DNA from 2 places in the Kitasatospora arboriphila genome. Region 1 is predicted to be linked to the other one. Evidence: riboswitches for the same ligand, from Rfam matches in the RefSeq annotation. Region 1 holds a riboswitch; the other holds the start of a gene.

Region 1 (4,484 bases):
TAGTCGCGGTCCGACAGGCGGCGCAGGTAGCGCAGCATGGCGGTCTCGGAGCGGTGGCTGTGGAAGACCGGGTGGGTGAGGTACTCGTCGTCGCGCAGCAGGGCGGCCGGCAGCGCGTCGGCGGTCTCGTCGAGCTCGCCGCCGGTGATGCCGAACGCGGCCCACAGCGCGGTGACGTGCTCGCGGGTGGTGGTCTCGTCGCAGGAGATCGAGACGGTGTCGGCGTCCACCTTGTGGATGTTGATGTTCGCCTCGAGGGCGGCGGCGACGACCTCGTCGGCGCGCTGCGGGACGCGGGCGGTGACGGTGTCGAAGAAGGCGCCGTGCACCAGCTCCACGCCGCCGGCGCGCAGGCCCGCGGCGAGCGCGGCGGCGTAGCGGTGGGTGCGGCGGGCGATGTCCGCGAGGCCGTCGGGGCCGTGGTACACGGCGTACATCGAGGCCATCACGGCGAGCAGCACCTGGGCGGTGCAGATGTTGCTGGTGGCCTTCTCGCGGCGGATGTGCTGCTCGCGGGTCTGCAGGGCCAGGCGGTAGGCGCGGTTGCCGTCGGAGTCGACGGAGACGCCGACCAGGCGGCCGGGCAGGTTGCGGGCGAACTCGGCGCGGACGGCGAGGTAGCCGGCGTGCGGGCCGCCGAAGCCCATCGGCACGCCGAAGCGCTGCGAGGTGCCGCAGGCGATGTCGGCGCCCATCGAGCCCGGGGACTTGAGCAGGGTGAGGGCGAGCAGGTCGGCGGCGACGGCGACGACCGCGCCGAGGCCGTGGGCCTGCTCGATGACCGGGGTGAGGTCGCGGACGGCGCCGGCGGCACCCGGGTACTGGAGCAGCACGCCGAAGACGCCGCGCTCGGCGATCTCGGCCGGGATGCCCTCGGACAGGTCGGCGACGACGACCTCGACGCCGGTCGGCTCGGCGCGGGTCTCGATGACGGCGACGGTCTGCGGCAGGGTGTCGGCGTCGATCAGGAAGACGCCGCCCTTGACCTTGGTGACGCGGCGGGCCAGCGCCATCGCCTCGGCGGCGGCGGTGCCCTCGTCGAGCAGCGAGGAGCCGGAGGTGGCGAGGCCGGTGAGGTCGGAGACCAGGGTCTGGAAGTTCAGCAGCGCCTCGAGGCGGCCCTGCGAGATCTCCGGCTGGTACGGGGTGTAGGCGGTGTACCAGGCCGGGTTCTCGAGGACGTTGCGCAGGATCACCGGCGGGGTGAAGGTGCCGTAGTAGCCGAGGCCGATCATGGAGGTGGCGACCCGGTTGCGGTCGGCCAGCTCGCGCAGCTCGGCGAGGACCTGGGCCTCGCTGCGGCCGGCGGGCAGGTCCAGCGCGGTCAGGCTGCGGATGGCCTCGGGAACGGCCGCGTCGGCCAGCTCGTCCAGGGACGCGAAGCCCACCTGGGCGAGCATCTTCTCCTGGGCGGCGGCGTCGGGGCCGATGTGGCGGGTCTCGAAGGGGCTGGCCTGCTCGAGCTCGGTGAGGTTCGGCTGGGCGTTCATGGGGGTCGAGGCCTCCTGGTCACGGACCGGCGGGGGTACGCACGCCGGTCGGCCGCCGTGGGGAGCCGGAGACGTACGAACCCGTCAGGCCTCCCCCTCTGTCATCGGTACCTGAGAGCTTCGCCGTCTTGACGCCCGAGGGCATCTCGTCGGCTTGCACCGTCGGTGAGGGTGGTGCCGACGGCTCCTGTGCCGGCGGTCCTGCCCTGCTTTCCAGAGTGACCTGGCCCACGCGGTACGGGTGCCTGAGAGATTCCGGGGAGGAGTTGCTCCTTCGGCGCCCCTTCCCCAGCTCAGCGGGGTCGGGGACTCTCCCGCGCGGGCTCGGCGGTCGCCGCCCAGGGTACCAGCGGGACCGCCGGGAATGGCGGGTGCTGTGACCGGCGTCCCACCGCCGGGGGCCGGTCCGAGGGCCCCGTCTGCGGGCCCGCGGGCCGTGCCCGTCCCCCGGACGGCCGATCACCGGCCCGGACGGCCGCCCCCGGCTCGCCGGTGACCGGTCCATGGCGTTCTGTGTAGATGGCGTCTGGCCAGCTCCTCCAGCCGTCCCGACGTCCACGGAGACACAGGAGCAGTAGGCACTGGAGGACAGCGTGCAGACCGATATCGATCCGCGAGACCTGATCGGGCACAAGGCGGTCGACCGGAACGGTGAGAAGATCGGCACGGTCGACGAGGTGTATCTCGACGACGCGACCGGCGAGCCCGAGTGGGCCGCCGTCCGCACCGGGATCTTCGGCCGGGACGCCTTCATCCCGCTGACCACCAGCGAGTTCTCGGGCGAAGAGCTCAAGGTCCCGTACGACAAGTCGCTGGTGAAGGACTCCCCGGACTTCGGCGTGGGCCAGCACCTGTCACCCGCCCAGGAGTTGCAGCTCTACCGCTACTACGGGCTGGACACCTCCAACGGCCGGCCGGGCGCGGAGGCGGGCCCGGCGCCCGCCGAGCGCCCCGGTGACACCGAGTTCGGCGCGGTCGCGCACGCGGCGCCCGAGCAGTCCGCGGCGAACGGCCGCCCGGCGGTGAACGGCCACGGCCGGACGGACCACGCCGACGGGCAGCACGGCGGCACGCGCCACGACGGGCCCCGGCAGGAGGGGACCCGGCCGGACGGCTCCGGACCGGCCGGCTCCCGGCAGGACAGCTCGGAGAACACCATGCAGCTCCCGGTGGTGCCGGCCGGCGGCACCGTCCGCCCTGCTGCCGCTCCGACCGCCGCGGACCGGCCCGAGCGGCCGGAGCCGCAGCAGGGCGGCGAGGCCTCGGCGCAGGGGCCGGTCGAGATCGTCTGCCGCGAGGAGCGGCTGGACATCAGCACCGAGTGGCACGTGCTGGGCACCGCCCGGCTGCGCAAGTACGTCACCTCGGAGGCCGTGGAGCGCCGGGTGCCGGTGGTGCGGGAGCGGATGCGGGTGGAGCGGGTGCCGGTGAGCGACGCCGAGCGGGCCGCGCTGAGCGACCAGGAGATCGCCGAGGCGGTCGAGGAGGTGACCCTGCGCGAGGAGCGGGCGGTGGTGCGCAAGTACCTGGCCCCGGTCGAGCGGGTGCGCCTGGTGGTGGAGCGCTACACCGAGGAGGAGCTCGTCCGCGAGGAGCTGCGTCGCGAGCAGGTCGAGGTGCACGACGGGACGGCGCGCCAGCCGTACGGCCCCCAGCCGGCCGACCGCGCGGCGGCCACGACCGCCTCCACCACGGCGACCACCGCGGCTGCCGCGACCGGGCCCGCTCCGACCGGGCCCGCTCCGGCCGGTGGGCAGCCGGCGCCCGCCGCGTCGGGCCAGGCGCCCGTCCAGGTCGCGGCGCGGACGGCCGCGGCGCAGCCTGCCCGGCCGGAGCCGCTGCGCCCGGTCTGATCCTCCGACGGCAGGACGTCCCCGGGGTCCCGGTCCGCTGCGGCGGTCCGGGACCTGCGCTTTGCCAAAGCTTCACCGATCGATATTTGACAGACTGAAGTATTGGCCTGCATCGTTACTTCAGTTCATTCACTATCGCTCGCCTGAAGCAGTGACCGGCTTCCGGCGACCCAACGGGAGGAAACCCACCGTGAGTGAGGCCCCACAGCCCGCCGCCACGGACGAGAAGCCGAGCAGTGCGCGGGTGCTCCCCGCGCTCGTGCTGGCCATGCTGGCGTTCAGCGTGGTGCAGACCGCGGTCGTGCCGATCCTGCCGTCGCTCGCCAAGGAGCTCGACGTCTCCGGCTCCAGCATCACCTGGCTGATGACCGCCAACCTGCTCTCCGCGGCCGTGCTCACGCCGCTGCTCGGCCGGTTCGGCGACCTCCGCGGCCGCAAGCCGATGCTGCTGGTCTCGCTCGCCGGCCTGGTCGCGGGCTCCGCCCTCGCGGTCGGCACCCACTCCTTCACCTGGCTGGTCGTCGCCCGCGTGCTCCAGGGCGCCGGCGGTGGCGTGCTCCCGCTCGCGATCAGCATCGTCCGCGACGAGCTGCCCAAGGCCAAGGTCACCGGCGGCGTCGCCGCCATCAGCGCCTCCATGGGCGTCGGCAGCGGCCTCGGCCTGGTCGCCACCGGCCTGCTGCTGGAGCACTGGAGCTACAAGTCGATCTTCTGGATGGGCCTGGCCTTCGGCATCATCGCCGTCGCGCTGGTCGCGATCCGCGTCCCCAAGGACCCGGTCGTCGACAAGGAGGGCGGCGCCGACCCGCTCGGCGCGCTCACCCTGGCCGGCTGGCTCTCCGCCCTGCTGATCGCCGTCAGCCAGGGCAACCACTGGGGCTGGACCTCCAACCGCACCCTCGGCCTGTTCGCCGTCGCCGCCGTGGTCGCCCTCGTCTGGATCCTCATCGAGGTCAAGGTCAGCCACCCGCTGGTCGACATGAAGATGATGTCCCGCCCGGCCGTCGCCTTCACCAACATCTCCGGCCTGCTCATGGGCTTCGGGATGTACGGCTCCTTCATGGTCATCAGCAACTTCGCGCAGACCCCGGAGAAGCTCGCCCACTACGGCTTCACCGCCACCGTGCTGCACGCCGGCATC
Region 2 (4,484 bases), on a different contig from region 1:
TGCTCCAGCGGGCCGCCCTGCTGGCCGGGGAAGACCGCGGAGTTGATCTTCTTGGCCCACTGCTCCTTGCAGAGGATGACGCCGCCGCGCGGGCCGCCCAGCGTCTTGTGGGTGGTGGTGGTGACCACGTCCGCGTACGGCACGGGCGAGGGGTGCAGGCCCGCGGCGACCAGGCCGGCGAAGTGCGCCATGTCGACCATGAGCAGCGCGCCGACCTCGTCCGCGATGCGGCGGAACTCGGCGAAGTCCAGCTGGCGCGGGTAGGCGGACCAGCCGGCGATGATCAGCTTGGGCTGGTGCTCCTTGGCGAGGCGCTCGACCTCGGCCATGTCCACCTGGCCGGTCTTCTCGTCGACGTGGTACGCGGCCACGTTGTAGAGCTTGCCGGAGAAGTTGATCTTCATGCCGTGGGTGAGGTGGCCGCCGTGCGCCAGGCTCAGGCCCAGGATGGTGTCGCCCGGCTGGATCAGCGCGAACATCGCGGCGGCGTTCGCCTGCGCACCGGAGTGCGGCTGGACGTTGGCGTGCTCCGCCCCGAACAGCGCCTTCACCCGGTCGATGGCGATCTGCTCGGCGACGTCGACGTGCTCGCAGCCGCCGTAGTAGCGCTTGCCGGGGTAGCCCTCGGCGTACTTGTTGGTCAGGACCGAACCCTGGGCCTCCATGACCGCCACCGGGGCGAAGTTCTCGGAGGCGATCATTTCGAGGGTGGTCTGCTGGCGGTGCAGCTCGGCGTCGACCGCGGCCGCGATCTCCGGGTCGAGCGCGTGCAGGGACTGGTTCAGAACCGTCATGAGGTGGGGTCTCCCCGTGGAGCGAAGGGCTGGAGCGGGGCGGCCGCCGCACTGCGGCCGCCCCGTTGGGCGGGCGGTCAGCCGCCGATGAACGCGGTGTACGCCTCGGCGTCGAGCAGCTCGTCGGTCGCCTCGACGCGGACCTTGAACAGCCAGCCATCCTCGAACGGGGAGCTGTTCACCAGGGCGTTGTCGTCGAGGACGGCCTGGTTGACCTCCACGACCTCGCCGGTGACGGGCGAGAACAGGTCGCTGACCGACTTGGTGGACTCGAGCTCGCCACAGGTCTCACCGGCGGTGACGCTGTCACCGACCTCCGGGAGCTGGACGTAGACGATGTCGCCGAGGGCGTCGGCCGCGTGCGCGGTGATGCCGATCGTCGACACCCCGTCCACGGCGGCGGTCAGCCACTCGTGCTCCTTGGTGTACTGCAGGTGCGTGGGGTTGCTCATGGCGTCATTCTCCAGGATCGCAAGAGGGAGGGGCGTGGCCGTCCGCTGAGCGGACCGCCCCGGGCAGGACGGTTCAGGACGGTTCAGGGCGGTGCTGGGAGCGGCGGGGGCGCTCAGCGGGCGCGCTTGTAGAACGGCAGCGCCACGACCTCGACCGGCTCGGCCTTGCCGCGCACGTCGACCGCGACGGCGGTGCCGGGCGCGGCGTGCGCCGCGTCCACGTAGGCGATGGCGATCGGCTTGCCGAGGGTGGGGGAGGGCGCGCCCGAGGTGATCCGGCCGATCGGGTTGCCGTCGGCGTCGACCACCGCGTACTCGGCGCGCGGCACCCGCTTGCCCTCGGAGACCAGGCCGACCAGCTTGCGCGGCGGCGCGGACTCGGCCTCGACGGCCGCCTGCTCCAGGGCCTTGCGCCCGACGAAGGCGCCCTCGTTGGTGGTCTTGTCGAAGCGCACCACGCGGCCGAGGCCGGCGTCGAACGGGGTCAGGTCGGTGGACAGCTCGTGGCCGTACAGCGGCATGCCCGCCTCCAGGCGCAGCGTGTCGCGGCAGGACAGGCCGCACGGCACCAGGCCCTTGTCGGCACCGGCCGCGGTCAGCGTCGACCACAGGTGCTCGGCGTCGGCCGGGGCGCAGAAGACCTCGAAACCGTCCTCGCCGGTGTAGCCCGTACGGGCGAGCCAGACCTGCTTGCCGGCGACGGTCGCGGGCAGCAGCGCGTAGTACTTCAGGCCGGGCAGGTCGGCGTCGGTCAGCGAGGCGAGGATGCCGTTCGCCTCCGGGCCCTGGACGGCGATCAGCGCGTAGGCGTCGCGGTCGTCGCGGACGACGGCGTCGAAGCCCTCGGCGCGCTCGGTCAGCGCGTCCAGCACCACCTGGGCGTTGGAGGCGTTCGCGACCACCATGTACTCGTCCTCCGCGGTGCGGTAGACGATCAGGTCGTCGAGGATGCCGCCGTCCTCGCGGCAGATCATGGTGTAGCGGGCGCGCAGCACGCCCAGCGCCGAGATGAAGCCGACCAGCGCGTGGTCCAGCATCTCGCCGGCCTGCGGGCCGGAGACGGTGATCTCGCCCATGTGCGAGAGGTCGAACAGACCGGCCTTCGTGCGGACGGCGAGGTGCTCCTCGCGCTCGCTGCCGTAGCGCAGCGGCATGTCCCAGCCGGCGAAGTCGGTCATGGTGGCACCGAGCGAACGGTGCAGCGCGTCGAGCGCGGTGAGGCGGAGGGACATGACGGCAGGACTCCTTGGCTGCTCTGCGGGCACACGGGCGACCCTCCCGCCCGGAAACGGGCAGGACGGCGGATGGAGTCTCCCCGTCTGTCGTCAACAACCTGAGAGCTTCACCGCCACCTCAAGGATGGCGGCTTGCACCGTGGGTGGGCGCACGGCGCGGCCGTGTCCACTTTCCAGATGTGCCTCGCCCGTGCGGTATGGGTGCCTGAGAGATTCCGGGGAGGACTTGCTCCTTCGGCGCCGGCCTCGCCCCTGGGGGCGTTCCGGACTCTCCCGCGCGGGTTCGAGCGGCCAGTATGAACTTGGAGGGTCGAGCGCGCTCATCATGGCATGCCGCCGGGCCTGATGGGAGAGGGGGCGGCCCGCTAGGCTCTGTGCAGGGGACGAGCGAAGGGGCCGTACATGGGGTATCCGGCGGGCGAGGCACAGGCGTGGGCCGCACCCGGCACGGCGCCGGAGGGCGGCACCTGGCCGTCCAACGAACTGGAGCAGGTGCTCACCGCCGCGCTCGGCGACCCCGGCGCCACGCCCCGGGTGATCGAGGTGCTCGCCCGCAGCCAGGTGTGGATCCCGCTGCCGGCCGGCGCCGACCCGCAGGGCACCTCGCTGGACCTGCCGACCATCGAACTCGCCGGTACCCCCTACGTGCCGGTGTTCTCCTCGCAGGAGCAGTTCCTGCAGCACGCCCCGGGCATGGCGTTCGCGATCGCACCGGTGTGGGAGTTCGCCCGCGGGCTGCCGCTCGGCATCGGCATCGCCGTCAACCCGGAGGCGCCGGTGGGCATCCCGGTGCCGCCGGAGGGCGTCGGCGAGCTGCGCCGCGGACCGCAGGGCGGCCGCACCGCCGGCGAGGCCGTCGAGGGCGCCTCGGTGGCGCTGCGCGAGCCCGAGCCGCACCAGGAGCCGTACGCCTTCCTCGCCGCGGCCACCTCCGAACTGTCCCGGCTGCCCGGCGTGCTGACGGCCCGTCGGGCGCTCGCCCGGGTGGAGGCGGACGCCCCGCAGCTGTACGTCGGGATCCAGCTCGACCCGGCCGGTCCGGCCGATCCGGTGCAGGTCAACGAGGCGCTCGGCCGCGCGCTCGGAACCGCGCCGCCGCCGTGGGGCGTCCACCTGGTGCTGCTGGACATGGCCGACGACCCCGTCGTCGAGTGGCTGCTGACCTGCGTGGCGCCCTTCTACGTCCGGGCGTGACCGCCGGTCCGGCCGGCCCGGGCGCCTGCCGGCGGGACACCGGCGCCGCCCGGGGGTATCACGAGGGGGTATGCGGCATGACGCCTGTCGGCCGCGCGCAATAGGGTGCTGCCCGGCAGTGGGCACGAGCGGCGGAAGACGGAACAAGACGGGGCACGGCGACGTGAGCGAGCGGAGCGAGGCGGGCGCATGAGCGCGGCAGCGGCAGGCGGCGGGCCGGGCCCGTGGGGCCAGGCACCCGTGGCACCGCCCGGCGGTGACCCGGGCGCCATCGAGCGCGCCCTCGGCGCGGTCGTCCCGGAACGCTACGACGCGTACGAGAACCTGCTGCGGGCGCTCGCCCAGGGGCAGGTCTGGATGCTGCTCTGGCACGGCACGCCCGGCAGCCCGGACGCCCAGTACGGGAACATGGACATCGGCGGGCACGGCTACGCCCCCGCCGTCACCTCGGCCGAGCAGCTCGCCGCCAGCGGCTGGGCCCGCGCCCACGAGGTGATCTCCGGCCAGGAGATCGCCGCCGCGCTCTTCCGCACCCGCTGGGGCCTGTGGCTGAACCCGCACGCCCCGGGCGGCGGCGTCGGCGTCCCCTGGGCCGACCTGAGACGCGTCGCGGTCGGCCTGGACCGGCTGCCGGCCGGTCCGCTGCGGATCTCCGAGCCGCGGCTGAACGCGCCGCAGTTCTACGGGCTGCTGGAGCAGCAGGCCGTGCAGACCCGTCCGCTGCGCTCGCTGCGCCAGGCGTGGGTGCAGCCCGCGCTGGGCGAGGCGTACCTGGCCGTCGGCCTGGACCTGTACGACAACTCTCCGCC

Evidence for each region. Region 1 has a riboswitch for glycine ahead of gcvP (aminomethyl-transferring glycine dehydrogenase). Riboswitches for the same ligand answer to the same signal wherever they lie in the genome.
Region 2: another riboswitch for glycine. It lies ahead of gcvT (glycine cleavage system aminomethyltransferase GcvT); the one in region 1 lies ahead of gcvP (aminomethyl-transferring glycine dehydrogenase).

The regions. Positions count from the first base shown of each region.
Region 1 is NZ_BAAALD010000027.1:66,810-71,293, forward strand. It holds gene gcvP (aminomethyl-transferring glycine dehydrogenase) at 1-1,490, opposite strand, end outside; glycine riboswitch at 1,582-1,712, opposite strand; glycine riboswitch at 1,714-1,817, opposite strand; gene ABD353_RS16320 (PRC and DUF2382 domain-containing protein) at 2,084-3,343, shown strand; gene ABD353_RS16325 (MFS transporter) at 3,534-4,484, shown strand, end outside.
Region 2 is NZ_BAAALD010000011.1:6,938-11,421, forward strand. It holds gene glyA (serine hydroxymethyltransferase) at 1-794, opposite strand, end outside; gene gcvH (glycine cleavage system protein GcvH) at 872-1,246, opposite strand; gene gcvT (glycine cleavage system aminomethyltransferase GcvT) at 1,360-2,478, opposite strand; glycine riboswitch at 2,665-2,767, opposite strand; gene ABD353_RS08595 (enhanced serine sensitivity protein SseB) at 2,884-3,675, shown strand; gene ABD353_RS08600 (enhanced serine sensitivity protein SseB C-terminal domain-containing protein) at 3,865-4,484, shown strand, end outside.